Regions from separate parts of the Mycobacterium spongiae genome, predicted to be linked through region 1. Evidence: riboswitches for the same ligand, from Rfam matches in the RefSeq annotation. Region 1 holds a riboswitch; the other holds the start of a gene.
What was found. Region 1 has a riboswitch for glycine ahead of glyA (serine hydroxymethyltransferase). Riboswitches for the same ligand answer to the same signal wherever they lie in the genome.

Region 1 (7,217 bases):
GCCACGATCCACAACAAGACGGCCACGATCGAGATCGAATTCACGGCGACCTTCAGCGGGCGCACCAGCTCGTTGACGGCGCTCGCTCGGTCGAAGCTTCGGTAGCCATCCGGCAGACGCTCGGGTGCGCCGTCGATTCCGATCGACGTGATCATCGGCTGCCCGTTGTACGCCAGTTGCTGCAGTCCCTTGGTTGTCAAGAAGATGTTCGGAATCTTGGCCATTGCGGTGGAATTGGGCACAATCCCGACAATTCGCAACTTGTGCGTACCGACCTCGATGGTGTCACCGATATGTCGGCCCAGGGTGCTCGATGCGGCGACCTCGTCCGGCTTCGACGGAACCCGACCCTCCGAAACGTCCGGCATGCCAGGCCCATTCTCGGGCGCGCCAAATGCCGTCACGTTCCGCGTCGAGCCGCCGTCCTTCATCATGGTCCCCACGCAGCCCAATGGGGCCGCGGCCATGACGCCAGGCTCGGCGGCCACCCGCGCCAGGTCAACGTCGGGGAACAGGATGGCACCCAGGAACGGCCCGGCCGCACCCGATTTGACGACAAATTCGTCAACACCCATGGAATCCACGGTGTGGCGGGCCTCGACGCGAAAACCGTTCGCGAGGCCCGTAAGCACCAGCGTCATCCCGAAGATCAGTCCGGTGCTGGCGATGGCGATAACCAGCCGCCGCTTCCGCCATTGCATATCACGCAGGGCAGCAAAGAGCATTCCCAGACGCTACCAACGTCCGTGTTTTGCGGCCAGGTCTCCCCTACGTTTGCCTTCGGCTAACTGCAATCTATGGAAAACAATTACTTGCGCTTTATACAGCTAACAGAATGCGCCGCCATTGCCGCGCTGGCGTCAGGCACGTCCGGTGCCACGGCGGGCTTCTAATAAACTGCGATGGTGACCGTTGCGCCGGTATCCGTCGATAGCCTCGCCCCGACGAAGGGGGTGGGTCGCTGATGTCTGTCAATGACGACGCGGTGACCGTCCTGTCGGCAAGCGAGAGTTGGGAGCTGCTGGCCAGCGTGTCTTTGGGCCGACTAGTCACCAGCGTCGACGGTCGACCCAAGATCTTTCCGGTGAACTTTGCCGTCCAGAACCGCACGGTGCTGTTCCGCACTGCGGAGGGCACGAAGCTGGTCAGCACCGCAATGAACAACCAAGTGCTGTTCGAGGCCGACGACCACGACGCCGCCGGCGGCTGGAGCGTCATTGTCGAGGGCACAACCCGCTCGCTTCGCACCGACGAAGAGCGCGAGGAGGCCGACCGCGCCCACCTACTGCCGTGGGTGGCAACGGATAAGCCGCATTATGTTCGCGTCAAGCCGACGGCGATCACTGGTCGTCGCTTTCGGTTCGGCCCAGAGCCGGGCCAGGAGCCAGGTTAGCCATCTCTACCGGTTCCCGCGCCACTCACCACGCCGCGGAATTTATCGACGTCAACCACCAGTGGCGGCGAAGTTTGGTCGACCCGATCTGTCGCCAACGAACACCGTCGCGAGTTACGCTACTCAACGTAGCGTAATGACCGCGATGGCCGCGCCCTGGCAGTTTCGCCGAGCCGCGAGTCGCGCGGCGCCGCCCCATCCGCGGCTGACGGCGACGAAAGGGAGAACTCTGGTGTTGGATCTGAAAATCATCGGCGGCACTGTCGTCGACGGCACGGGAGCCCAGCGCTATCGCGCCGATATCGGCATCGCGGACGGCGTAATCATCGACGTAGTCCGCAGGGGTACGGACGACTCGGAGACGGACGGCTTGCAGACCGCGCATGCCGCCGAAACCATTGATGCCACGGATCATGTGGTGGCCCCCGGGTTCGTCGACATCCACACGCACTACGACGGTCAGATGAGCTGGGACAGCTTGCTCGAGCCGTCGAGCGGCCATGGTGTCACCACGGTCGTCACTGGCAACTGTGGCGTTGGATTCGCCCCGGTGCGGCCCGGTAGCGAGGACTGGCTGATCACGTTGATGGAGGGTGTCGAGGACATCCCCGGTACGGCGCTCACCGAGGGCATTACCTGGGGCTGGGAGAGCTACCCGGAGTACCTGGATGCGATCAGCGAGCGGAAGTTCGCGATCGACGTGGGCAGCCAGGTCGCCCATGGTGCCGTCCGGGCGTATGCAATGGGCGACCGGGGCGCTCGCAATGAGCCGGCCACACCTGAGGACATCGCAGCGATGGGCCGACTGGTCACCGAAGCCGTCGAAGCTGGCGCGCTCGGGTTTTCCACATCGCGCACGCTGGCCCATCGTGCGATGGACGGCGAACCAGTACCCGGAACCTTCGCCGCCGAGGAGGAACTGTTCGGCCTCGGTCGGGCCATGGCGGCCGGCGGTCGAGCGGTGTTCGAGCTTGCGCCGCAAGGAGCGGCCGGCGAGGACATCGTGGGCCCCAAGAAGGAACTGGACTGGATGCGTCGGCTGAGCGGCGAAATCGACCGACCCCTGTCGTTTGCTCTCATTCAGGTCGATGCCGACCCGGACTTGTGGCGCGAGCAGCTCGACCTCTCCGCGGCCGCACACGCAGCCGGCAGCCGCTTGTACCCGCAGATTGCCGCGCGGCCGTTCGGCATGATGATCGGATTCCAAGGCCATCATGCCTTTGGCCATCGGCCGACCTACCGCAGGCTGCAGGCCGAGTCCAGCCGCACGGATTTGGCGCAGCGCCTCGCTGACCCCGCGGTGAAGGCGGCGATCCTGTCCGAGGACGACCTACCGATCGACCCCACGGTGCTGTTCGACGGGATGTCCGCGTTCGTCCAATACTCGCTGGGACGGCTCTACGCCCTCGGCGATCCGCCAAACTACGAGCCGACGCCCGAGCTCACCGTGGCCGCCATCGCCAAAGAGCGCGGCGAGGACCCGCTGGCGACCCTCTATGACCTCATGCTCGAGTCCGACGCGTCCGCCATGCTGATGCTGCCGCTGTTCAACTACGCCGACGGCAATTGCGATGCCATTCGGGAGATGATGCTGCATCCGGCCGGCGTACTGGGTCTCTCCGATGGCGGCGCCCACTGCGGAATGATCTGTGATGCGTCCTATCCCACCTTCCTGTTGACGCACTGGGCACGCGACCGCAGCCGCGGAGAAAGACTGTCGCTGGAATATGTGATCCGCAAGCAGTCCCGCGATACGGCTGAGCTGTTCGGTCTCACCGACCGCGGCACCATCGAAACGGGTAAGAAGGCCGACATCAACGTCATCGACCTGGACGCGCTGACGCTGCACCCCGCGACCATGGCCTACGACCTACCGGCTGGCGGCCACCGGATCCTGCAGCGCGCAAGCGGATATGCGGCGACAATCGTCGGCGGAACCCTCACTCGCCGCGACGACGTCGACACCCGGGCACGTCCCGGGCGTCTGGTGCGCGGAGCGCGCTAGGAACCCGCCGATGAGCGATTCTCCCAGCCCTGGCCATCGGCTACCCACCCACGACGAGGACGCCATCGGCACCCCGCCGCCGTGCCCCACCCTGATACCGGCCGACCGCTACTACTGTCCGCAGTTCGCCGCGCTCGAGATCGAACGGATGTGGCCGAAGGTGTGGCAGATCGCCTGCACGGTCGACCACGTCGCTGCATCGGGTGACTACTTCGAGTACCGGTGCGGCCCCTACGGGGTGGTGATCGTGCGCGATGACCCCGATTCTCCAGACGGCGGGCTGCGGGCATTCCAGAATGTGTGCCGCCATCGCGGCAACTCACTGTGCGTGGGCTCGGGTTCGGGACTGCACGAGCTCAAGTGCGGCTATCACGGGTGGACCTGGGACTTGGCCGGCACACTCAAGCGGGTGCCGAACCGCAAGGGCTTCGGTTCGCTGCGGTTGTCCGACTTCCCGCTGTTCCCAGTCAGAGTCGAGACCTGGGCGGGGCTGGTATTCGTCAATCTCGACGTCAACGCGATGCCGTTGATCGAGTACCTGGAGGCAGTGCCCGACGACATCGCTTGGTGCAATCTGGACGAATTCCGTTGCTATGCCACACTCACCGTTGCTGTCGACGCCAACTGGAAGACGATCGCCGACGGCTACAGCGAGACCTACCATATCGCTACGTTGCATCCCGAGCTGCTGCGCTGCGTCGACGATATTCATGCACCACAACAGATTTGGGGACACACCGGTAAGTCCGATCAGCCCTACGGAGTGCCGAGCCCACGATTCAACGGCACCCTGACCGATGAAGAGGTGTGGAACGCTTACGTCGACACCCAAGGCGCGCTCATGGGCGCGAACAAGGGTGCTCCGTTCCCCGCCGACGAACGGCAGGCCGGCCAGACGGTTGCTGACATGATCGCGGCACGCACCCGGGAATTTGCCGCGGGTCGCGGCGTCGATCTTGGCTGGGCCGATACCGATCGGATTACCCGGTTGCACCAATACAACGTCTTCCCCAACATGACCCTGCTTGCCAACGCGGACCACCTGACGATCATGTGCTCCCGTCCCGGACCGGACCCCGATCACGGCGAGCTGGTGTTGTTCCTGATGACGCGGCTGCCGCCGGGCGCGCCGCACAACAAGCCAACTGATGTCCGCGTGGACGCCGCGGCCGCCGAACCCGGCGTAGTGCTGTCTCAGGACATCCGGGTACTCCCGGGGGTGCAGCGCGGCCTGCGTCAGCCGGGCTTCTCCCATCTTGTGCTCTCCGCCGAGGAGCGGCGCGTGATCAACATGCACCGAAACCTCGAGCGCTACCTCGACCTGCCCGAGACCTACCCGACTCCGCGCGGATGACCGGCGGCGCCATCCTCCCGTGATCGACGTCACTACGACAAAGAACGGGCGTGACAAGGTGGCCGGTCTGTGGGTAAATTCACAGCCGATCACAATCGAATAGCACGACCAGCCACTGACGCGATGCGGGAGAACCTCGATTCGAGGCGCCGTAGGAGCAAACTCCTCCCCGGGAATCTCTCAGGCCCCAGTACCGCACCGCCGAGGCAACTCTGGAGACAAGGGACGGTCACGTTCGACCATCCCCGACCGAAGGTGTACGACGTCGCCGTAGTGCGACGCCACAGACTCTCAGGTTTCAGGACAGAGCGGGGAGGGAGCAACCAGCCCGGCGCCGCCGGGCTAATGGAACGGAGTTGCCCCTTGTTGCTGACCTTCTACCCCCTGATCGACACTCTCGCCCGATTTGGTCGGGCGGGGCGTCACCGCGCGATCGAACGATCGACCAAGCCGCCCGCAGTCCAATCCAGCCGATCACCGGCCTGCCCGCAGACCACCCCGGCGCGGCTGCGCCACACCCGCCGACCGGTGATCGCCGACGTGCACGCCCGCCAGAACGGAATGAACCGATGAACACCCTGAATCAAGCCCTAGCCACCTTCGATCCCGACATCGCGGCCCTGATCGATAGCGAGCTGCGCCGCCAGGAAACCGGTCTGGAGATGATCGCTTCGGAGAACTATGCACCGCTGTCGGTGATGCAGGCCCAGGGATCCGTCTTGACCAACAAGTACGCCGAGGGCTACCCGGGCCGGCGCTACTACGGCGGCTGCGAATACGTCGATGGTGTCGAACAGCTGGCCATCGACCGCGTCAAAGCCCTCTTCGGCGCCGAATACGCCAACGTCCAACCACATTCGGGCGCCACCGCAAACGCCGCCACCATGCACGCCCTGATAACGCCCGGCGACACCATTCTGGGATTGTCGTTGGCCCACGGCGGTCATCTCACCCACGGGATGCGCATCAACTTCTCCGGCAAGCTGTACAAGGTCGCTGCCTACGAGGTGTCGCAATCGGACTACCTCATCGACATGGACGCTGTTGCCGAAGCCGCCCGTCAACACCGGCCCGCGATGATCATCGCCGGCTGGTCGGCCTACCCTCGCCACCTGGACTTCGCCCGGTTCCGCGCCATCGCCGACGAAGTGGACGCCGTGCTGATGGTCGACATGGCACACTTCGCCGGCCTGGTCGCCACTGGGTTGCACCCCAGCCCTGTGCCGCACGCCCACGTCGTCACCTCGACCACGCACAAGACACTGGGCGGGCCGCGCGGCGGCATCATCTTGTCCAACGACGCCGCCATCGCCAAGAAAATCAACTCCGCGGTGTTCCCCGGGCAGCAGGGTGGGCCACTCGAGCATGTCATCGCCGCCAAAGCCACCGCATTCAAGATGGCCGCAGAACCGGAATTCGCGCAACGACAACAACGTTGCCTCGACGGCGCGCGCATCGTCGCCGACCGGCTGAACCAGCCCGACGTCGCCGCGCGGGGCATCACGGTGCTGACGGGGGGCACGGATGTGCATCTGGTCCTGGTCGACCTGCGCAACGCCGAACTCGACGGCCAGCAGGCCGAAGACCGGTTGGCCGCGGTCGATATCACCGTCAACCGCAACGCGGTGCCGTTCGACCCCCGGCCCCCGATGGTGACCTCGGGGCTGCGAATCGGCACCGCCGCGCTCGCGTCACGCGGCTTCTCCGACAGCGACTTCCGCACCGTGGCCGATCTCATCGCGACGGCGCTGACGGCCACCGACGACGACCAGCTGGGTTCGCTGCGCGCGCAGGTCCAACAGCTGGCCGCCCAGTACCCGCTCTACCCGGAGCTGAGCCGGACATGACCATCAGTGTTTTTGACCTCTTTACAGTCGGCATCGGACCATCCAGTTCCCACACCGTGGGGCCGATGCGCGCGGCAAATCAGTTCGTCGCCGGCTTGCGTGATCGCGGACAAACAGAACAGGTCTGCGCGGTGCGGGTGGAACTGTTCGGCTCGCTGGCTGCCACCGGCGCCGGCCACGGGACCATGTCGGCGGTCTTGCTGGGGTTAGAAGGCTGCCGGCCGGAAACGATTACCACCGAGCACAAGGAGCGCCGTCTCGCCGAGATCGCCAGCTCCGGCATGACCCTGATCGACGGCATTATTCCGGTGGAGTTGACCGAGGGCGATATCGAGTTGCACCCGGACGTCGTGCTGCCCACGCATCCCAACGGGATGACGCTTTCTGCCAGTACCTCCAGCGGCGACACGTTGGCTATCGAGACGTACTTCTCTGTCGGCGGAGGTTTCGTCGTCACCGAACAGTCCAGCCAGACCGGCGACGAGCGATCGTGCTCCTTTGACCTCCCCTATCGGTCCGCTCAGGAGCTGCTCGACATCTGTGATCGGCTCGACGTCTCGATTAGCGAGGTGGCACTGCGCAACGAAGCAAGCGGCCGCGCCGAATACGAGGTCCGGA
Region 2 (7,217 bases), 2.5 Mb from region 1:
ATCCTGCCCTCGTGAGAGAGATCCTGGTGGTGCAGATACGGTTCGAAGGAGCGCGTCAAATGCTGGACATGCGGACGGGGATGCGGAGCACATGATCGGTATCGCGGCTCTGGCCGTTGGTATTGTGCTCGGCCTGGTGTTTCATCCCAGCGTGCCTGACGCGATCGAGCCTTACTTGCCGATCGCGGTGGTCGCCGCCCTCGACGCGGTGTTCGGTGGGCTGCGCGCCTACCTCGAGGGGATCTTTGACCCGAAGGTCTTCGTCGTCTCGTTCGTATTCAACGTCTTGGTCGCAGCACTGATCGTCTATGTTGGCGACCAGTTGGGCGTTGGCACGCAATTGTCCACCGCCATCATCGTCGTCCTGGGCATCCGCATCTTTGGCAACACCGCCGCGCTGCGGCGGCGGTTATTCGGAGCATGACGGCAATGAGTCAGATTCCTCAGGACCCCGCATCAGATGCTCCGACGGCCGCGCAGCATGGTCGTCACGAACTCGTGGGGGACCAGTCTCGCAGCGAGATCGGGCGCCAGACAAGGCTCTCCGCGATGCTGCGGGGTGGTCGCTCACGACTGGTGTTTGGGATGTTGGCGATCGCATTGTGCGTGCTGCTCGGGGCTGCATTAGCTACCCAGGTCCGCCAGACCGAGTCCGGTGACTCGCTGGACACGGCGCGCCCGGCCGACCTGCTCGTGCTGTTGGATTCGCTGCGGCGGCGGGAGGCCACCCTGAATAGCGAAGTGACCGAGTTGCAGAACACCCTGAACTCGCTTCAGGCCTCCGGGGACAACGACCAGGCGGCCATAGAAAACGCCCAGGCCAGATTGGCCGCGCTGTCCATCCTGGTCGGCGCCGTGGGCGCCACCGGTCCGGGCGTCATGGTCACGATCGACGATCCCGGGCCAGGCGTTGCACCCGAAGTCATGCTCGATGTGATCAATGAGTTGCGGGCCGCCGGTGCCGAGGCGATCCAGATCAACGATGCTCATAGTGCCGTGCGGGTCGGAGTCGATACGTGGGTAGCGGGTAGTCCCGGTGAGCTGACCATCGACGGCAAGGGTCTGTCCCCGCCGTATTCAATTCTGGCGATTGGTGATCCACCGACCCTGGCCGCGGCGATGAAGATTCCCGGCGGAGCGGTTGACAGCGTCAAACGTGTCGGCGGACGGATGTCCGTGGAACAGGCCGACCGGCTAGACGTGACCAGCTTGCGACAACCAAAACCACACCAATACGCTCAGCCCGTCAAATGAACGAATCCGACCGAAACCAACCAGAATAGGATCAACGTGACCGATATCCCAGCCGATCTGCAGTACACCTCCGACCACGAGTGGATTCGCCGGAGCGCGGCGGACACGGTGCGGGTCGGGATCACCGACTTTGCCCAGTCGGCACTCGGCGACGTCGTCTTCGTTCAGCTGCCGACGGTGGGCGACGATGTCACCGCCGGCGAATCCTTTGGCGAAGTGGAATCGACGAAATCGGTGTCAGACCTTTATGCGCCTCTGTCGGGCACTGTGTCTGCGGTCAACGCGGATCTGGAAGGCAACCCACAACTAGTGAACTCCGACCCCTACGGAGCGGGCTGGCTGCTTGAGATCCAGGTCGACGGCTCGGGTCTGGAGTCCGCCCTCAAGGACTTCCTCGACGCCGAGGCCTACCGCGGCACGCTTACCGAGTGACTGTTGCTAAGGTCCCAGCCAGCATCGTGTGCGACGATGCGGGGCTGCAACTGACCTGCGCACCCGTGCGCGGTACGGTCGAGAAACTAGGACCGAAGGCAGTTGGGCAATAATAGGCAGCAAATCGTAGGAGAATCCGGCGAGCGGCGCGGTCAGACAACGCCACAGCGGTCAGTGAGGAGCAGCGGGTGACGGATATGGAGAAGGACCAGACCTCGAACGAAGTCACCGTGGAGACGACCTCCGTCTTCCGCGCGGACTTCCTCAGCGAGCTGGACGCCCCTGCACAGGCGGGCTCGGAAAGCGCAGTCTCCGGTGTGGAAGGGCTCCCAGCGGGTTCGGCGTTGCTGGTCGTCAAACGCGGGCCCAACGCCGGATCTCGCTTCCTGCTCGACCAGGCGATCACGTCAGCTGGCCGCCATCCCGACAGCGATATTTTTCTCGACGACGTTACGGTGAGCCGTCGCCACGCCGAATTCAGATTGGAGAATAACGAATTCAGCGTGGTCGACGTCGGGAGCCTCAATGGCACCTACGTCAACCGTGAGCCCGTGGATTCGGCGGTGCTGGCCAACGGCGACGAAGTCCAGATCGGCAAGTTCCGCTTGGTGTTCTTGACCGGTCCCAAGCAGGGCGGCGACGACGGGGGCACCGGAAGCCAGTGAGCGCACCCGATGGCCCCGCGCTGGCCGGGATGTCGATCGGGGCGGTCTTGGACTTGCTACGACCGGATTTTCCGGATGTCACCATCTCCAAGATTCGTTTCCTGGAGGCCGAGGGGTTGGTGACGCCACAGCGGGCCGCATCGGGATACCGCAGATTCGCCGCGTACGACTGCGCACGGCTGCGCTTCATCCTCACCGCCCAGCGCGATCACTATCTGCCACTGAAGGTGATTCGAGCACAGCTGGACGCCCAGCCGGACGGGGAACTGCCGCCGTTCGGTTCGTCCTACGGCATGCCGCGATTGGTGTCGGTGGGCGACACCGAGGCCGATGACACCAGATCCGACACTGCGGCGGTGTCGCCCACCAGCGTCCGGCTCAGTCGAGAGGATCTGCTGGAACGCTCCGGAGTGGACGACGACCTGCTTACGGCCTTGCTCAAGGCCGGGGTGATCACTACCGGACCAGGGGGGTTCTTCGACGAACATGCCGTGGTGATTCTGCAATGTGCACGGGCACTGGCTGACTACGGTGTAGAACCACGACATCTACGGGCTTTCCGCTCCGCGGCGGACCGCCAGTCCGACCTGATCGCCCAGATTGCGGGCCCGTTGGTCAAAGCGGGCAAGGCCGGCGCCCGTGACCGTGCTGACGACTTGGCACGGGAGGTGGCCGCGCTTGCCATCACTTTGCACACCTCGTTGATCAAGGCCGCCGTTCGCGACGTTCTGCATCGCTGAGGACTAGACTTTCCTCGACAGCTTGGTGTTCGACAACGTGAGCAAACGCATGGTGTTCACCGCGTCGTCGTGCCGAGTGGGAGTGGGACACGGTGGCATGTGCGCATGTGCGGAGGGCAGACGCAGATGAGTGAAGTTCGTGTTGTCGGCATTCGCGTCGAGCAACCGCAGAACCAGCCGGTGCTGTTACTGCGCGAAGCCAACGGTGACCGGTACCTGCCGATCTGGATAGGCCAGTCGGAGGCGGCCGCGATTGCCCTGGAGCAGCAGGGCGTCGAACCGCCACGTCCGTTGACCCATGATCTCATTCGGGATCTCATTGCGGCACTGGGGCATTCGCTTAAAGAGGTGCGCATTGTCGATCTGCAGGAAGGCACGTTCTATGCGGATCTGATCTTTGATCGCGATGTCAAGGTGTCCGCGCGGCCGTCGGACTCGGTGGCGATCGCGCTGCGGGTCGGTGTGCCGATCTATGTCGAGGAGGCTGTGCTTGCCCAAGCCGGCCTGTTGATCCCGGACGAGGGCGACGAGGAATCCAACAGCGCCGTTCGCGAGGACGAGGTGGAGAAATTCAAGGAGTTCCTCGACAGCGTGTCGCCCGACGATTTCAAGGCCACCTAACGGCGGGCGGTGCAGTTGCGGGGCGGCCCACGTCGGTGCCACCGCGCCTTTTGCGAGCGTCGCCTGGGCTTTTTGCGGTAGGCCAGCAACGTCACGGATACGTCTCATCTCAGACTGCGATGTCGACACGCCTGCCGCTTAGCGCCGCCCGATCCCAGCGACCGCCATACTTTGATCACGACGTGATGGTTAACCGGCAGCATCGAACAGCGTATGCTTCTAGCACTCGGGCCCGAGCAAACATGGCAGTCGGGGCAGCCAGTGACAAGCGCGCGATCGGCGAGAGGAAGCAACGTGAGCGAGCAGCCACGCCAAGACCAGCTGGACCTTGCTGACCACCCCGATTCCGCTGCCACCGGCCCCCACGGCGTCACCCCATCGAGCCAGCCGATGCAGCCGGGACTCTTCCCTGACGACTCCGTTCCCGATGAGCTGGTCGGCTACCGCGGACCGAGCGCGTGCCAGATCGCCGGAATCACCTACCGCCAGCTGGACTACTGGGCACGCACATCGCTGGTGGTCCCGTCGATCCGCAGTGCCGCAGGCTCCGGCAGTCAGCGGCTCTACTCCTTCAAGGACATCCTGGTTCTCAAGATCGTCAAACGATTGCTCGATACCGGTATCTCGCTGCACAACATCCGGGTCGCCGTCGATCACCTGCGTCAGCGCGGCGTCGAGGATCTGGCCAACATCACTTTGTTCTCCGACGGCACAACCGTCTACGAGTGCACGTCGGCCGAGGAAGTTGTCGACCTGCTGCAGGGTGGACAGGGAGTCTTCGGCATCGCTGTGTCCGGCGCGATGCGTGAGCTGACCGGCGTTATCGCCGACTTCCGCGGGGAGCGCGCTGACGGCGGCGAGTCGATCGCGACACCGGAAGACGAACTCGCTTCCCGACGCAAGAATCGCGACCGCAAGATCGGCTAGCGGCGTGCCGCGTACGGTCACCGTGCCGGCCGGACGGACTCGCCCACCTCGATTAGTCTCCGCCCAGGTAATCCGGGTAAACTCGGATGCGCATCGCCCACGTGCGGGAGAGTTCCGTGACCGCCAGTTACGGACGCCGAAGGAGCAACACCTCTCCGTCAACCTCTCAGGCACCCCGGACCGCGCGGGCCCCGATGCCTCTGGAAAGCGGTGAGCCGATCCGTCGGTTCACCCGCCCATGGGGAAAGGCAGCCGTATTCCGTTGCGGTGAACCGGTTGTCGAATCTCTCAGGCGCCCGACTCGGGTGGACGACAGAGGGAGAGGACCACAACGTCAAACTCGGCGACACGGCGGGCCGCCCGAATCCCGAGGACGTTGCGGCTCCACCCAACCTCAGGAGTCCGGAGTGCCCGAACTGAACACGACCCCCAGCCAGCCGAGCTTCCAAGACCGCCACATCGGCCTTGACAGCCGGGCCATCGCAACCATGCTCGCGGTCATCGGCGTCGACTCGCTTGATGACCTGGCAGCCAAGGCAGTCCCGGCGGGCATCCTCGATACCCTCACCGCCACCGGCGCCGCCCCGGGGCTCGACGGGCTCCCGCCGGCCGCTAGCGAAGCCGAAGCCTTGGCCGAGCTGCGGGAGCTGGCCGACGCCAACACCGTTGCGGCGTCGATGATCGGGCAGGGCTACTACGACACGATTACCCCCGCCGTGCTGGTGCGCAACGTGTTGGAGAACCCGGGCTGGTACACGGCCTACACCCCCTATCAACCCGAGATCAGTCAAGGTCGGTTGGAAGCGCTGCTGAATTTCCAAACCATGGTCAGTGATCTCACCGGCTTCGAGATCGCAAACGCATCGATGCTCGACGAGGGCACCGCGGCCGCCGAAGCCATGACATTGATGCACCGCGCGGCTCGGGGCTCGGCGAACCGGCTGGCGGTCGACGCCGACCTGTTCACCCAGACGGCGGCAGTGTTGGCTACTCGCGCCCAGCCGCTGGGCATCGAGATCGTCACGGCCGACCTGCGCGAGGGTCTGCCCGCCGGCGAGTTTTTCGGTGTCATCACGCAGCTACCCGGCGCCAGCGGCCGCATCACGGACTGGTCGGCGCTGGTGGAGCAGGCCCACGACCGCGGCGCACTGGTTGCCATCGGGGCGGACTTGTTGGCGCTGACCTTGCTGACGCCGCCCGGCGAGATCGGCGCCGATGTCGCGTTCGGCACCACGCAACGGTTCGGTGTCCCAATGGGATTCGGCGGCCCGCACGCTGGATATTTGGCGGTGCACGACAAGCATGCCCGCCAGCTTCCCGGCCGCCTGGTCGGTATATCCGTCGACAGCGACGGCACGAGCGCGTACCGCTTGGCGCTGCAGACTCGCGAGCAGCACATCCGCCGCGACAAGGCCACCAGCAACATCTGTACCGCGCAGGCGCTGCTGGCGGTGATGGCCGCGATGTACGCCAGCTACCACGGCGCCGACGGTCTGACTGCTATCGCGCGGCAGGTGCATTCCCACGCACGTAACGTGGCGGCCGGTCTGGCCAGCGCCGGCGTCGAGGTGGTGCACTCGGCGTTTTTCGACACCGTACTCGCCAGGGTGCCCGGCCGGGCACTGCACGTTCAGGCCGCCGCCAAAGAACGCGGCATCAATGTGTGGCGCGTCGATGACGACCACATTGGCGTCGCCTGCGACGAAACGACCACCGACGACCACGTTGCGGCCGTCCTGTCGGCATTTGCGGCGACACCGGCTCCCGACAGCTTCGAGGGCCCGGATATCGCAACGCGCACATCGGAGTTCCTGACGCACCCCGCGTTTACGCAATACCGCACCGAGACGTCGATGATGCGCTACCTTCGTGCGCTCGCAGACAAAGATATTGCGTTGGACCGCAGCATGATTCCGCTTGGCTCGTGCACGATGAAGCTGAACGCCGCCGCGGAGATGGAGTCGATTACGTGGCCGGAATTCGCGAGTCAGCATCCTTTCGCGCCGGCAGCTGACACTCCGGGACTGCGCAAGCTCATTGCTGATCTGGAGAGCTGGTTGGTTCTGCTCACTGGGTACGACGCGGTTTCGGTGCAACCCAACGCCGGATCGCAGGGCGAGTACGCCGGCTTGTTGGCGATCCACGAGTATCACGCCAGCCGGGGCGAACCGCACCGGGATGTTTGCCTGATCCCGTCGAGCGCCCATGGCACCAACGCGGCTTCGGCGGCGTTGGCTGGGATGCGGGTGGTCGTGGTGGGCTGCCATGACAACGGCGATGTCGATCTCGACGAGCTGCGCGCCAAAGTCGACCAACACCGCGACCGGCTTTCTGCCTTGATGATCACCTACCCGTCCACTCACGGGGTATACGAGCACGACATCGCCGACATCTGCGCCGCGGTGCACGACGCCGGCGGCCAGGTATACGTCGATGGTGCCAACCTCAACGCGTTGGTCGGACTGGCCCGGCCGGGCAAGTTCGGCGGCGACGTCAGCCACCTGAACCTGCACAAGACGTTCTGCATTCCGCACGGTGGTGGCGGGCCCGGCGTCGGACCGATCGGGGTGCGCTCGCA

Region 2: it holds a riboswitch for glycine, as region 1 does, so the genes downstream of both, gcvP (aminomethyl-transferring glycine dehydrogenase) here and glyA (serine hydroxymethyltransferase) in region 1, are expected to answer to the same signal.

What each region holds. Positions count from the first base shown of each region.
Region 1 covers NZ_CP046600.1:229,433-236,649, reverse strand. The annotation lists gene F6B93_RS00935 (ABC transporter permease) at 1-725, opposite strand, end outside; gene F6B93_RS00930 (pyridoxamine 5'-phosphate oxidase family protein) at 965-1,393, shown strand; gene F6B93_RS00925 (N-acyl-D-amino-acid deacylase family protein) at 1,626-3,398, shown strand; gene F6B93_RS00920 (aromatic ring-hydroxylating oxygenase subunit alpha) at 3,409-4,752, shown strand; glycine riboswitch at 4,869-4,958, shown strand; gene glyA (serine hydroxymethyltransferase) at 5,322-6,599, shown strand; gene F6B93_RS00910 (L-serine ammonia-lyase) at 6,596-7,217, shown strand, end outside.
Region 2 covers NZ_CP046600.1:2,756,934-2,764,150, forward strand. The annotation lists gene F6B93_RS11170 (small basic family protein) at 92-424, shown strand; gene F6B93_RS11175 (DUF881 domain-containing protein) at 430-1,254, shown strand; gene gcvH (glycine cleavage system protein GcvH) at 1,291-1,686, shown strand; gene garA (glycogen accumulation regulator GarA) at 1,884-2,351, shown strand; gene ftsR (transcriptional regulator FtsR) at 2,348-3,091, shown strand; gene F6B93_RS11195 (bifunctional nuclease family protein) at 3,218-3,712, shown strand; gene F6B93_RS11200 (MerR family transcriptional regulator) at 4,007-4,639, shown strand; glycine riboswitch at 4,734-4,832, shown strand; gene gcvP (aminomethyl-transferring glycine dehydrogenase) at 5,056-7,217, shown strand, end outside.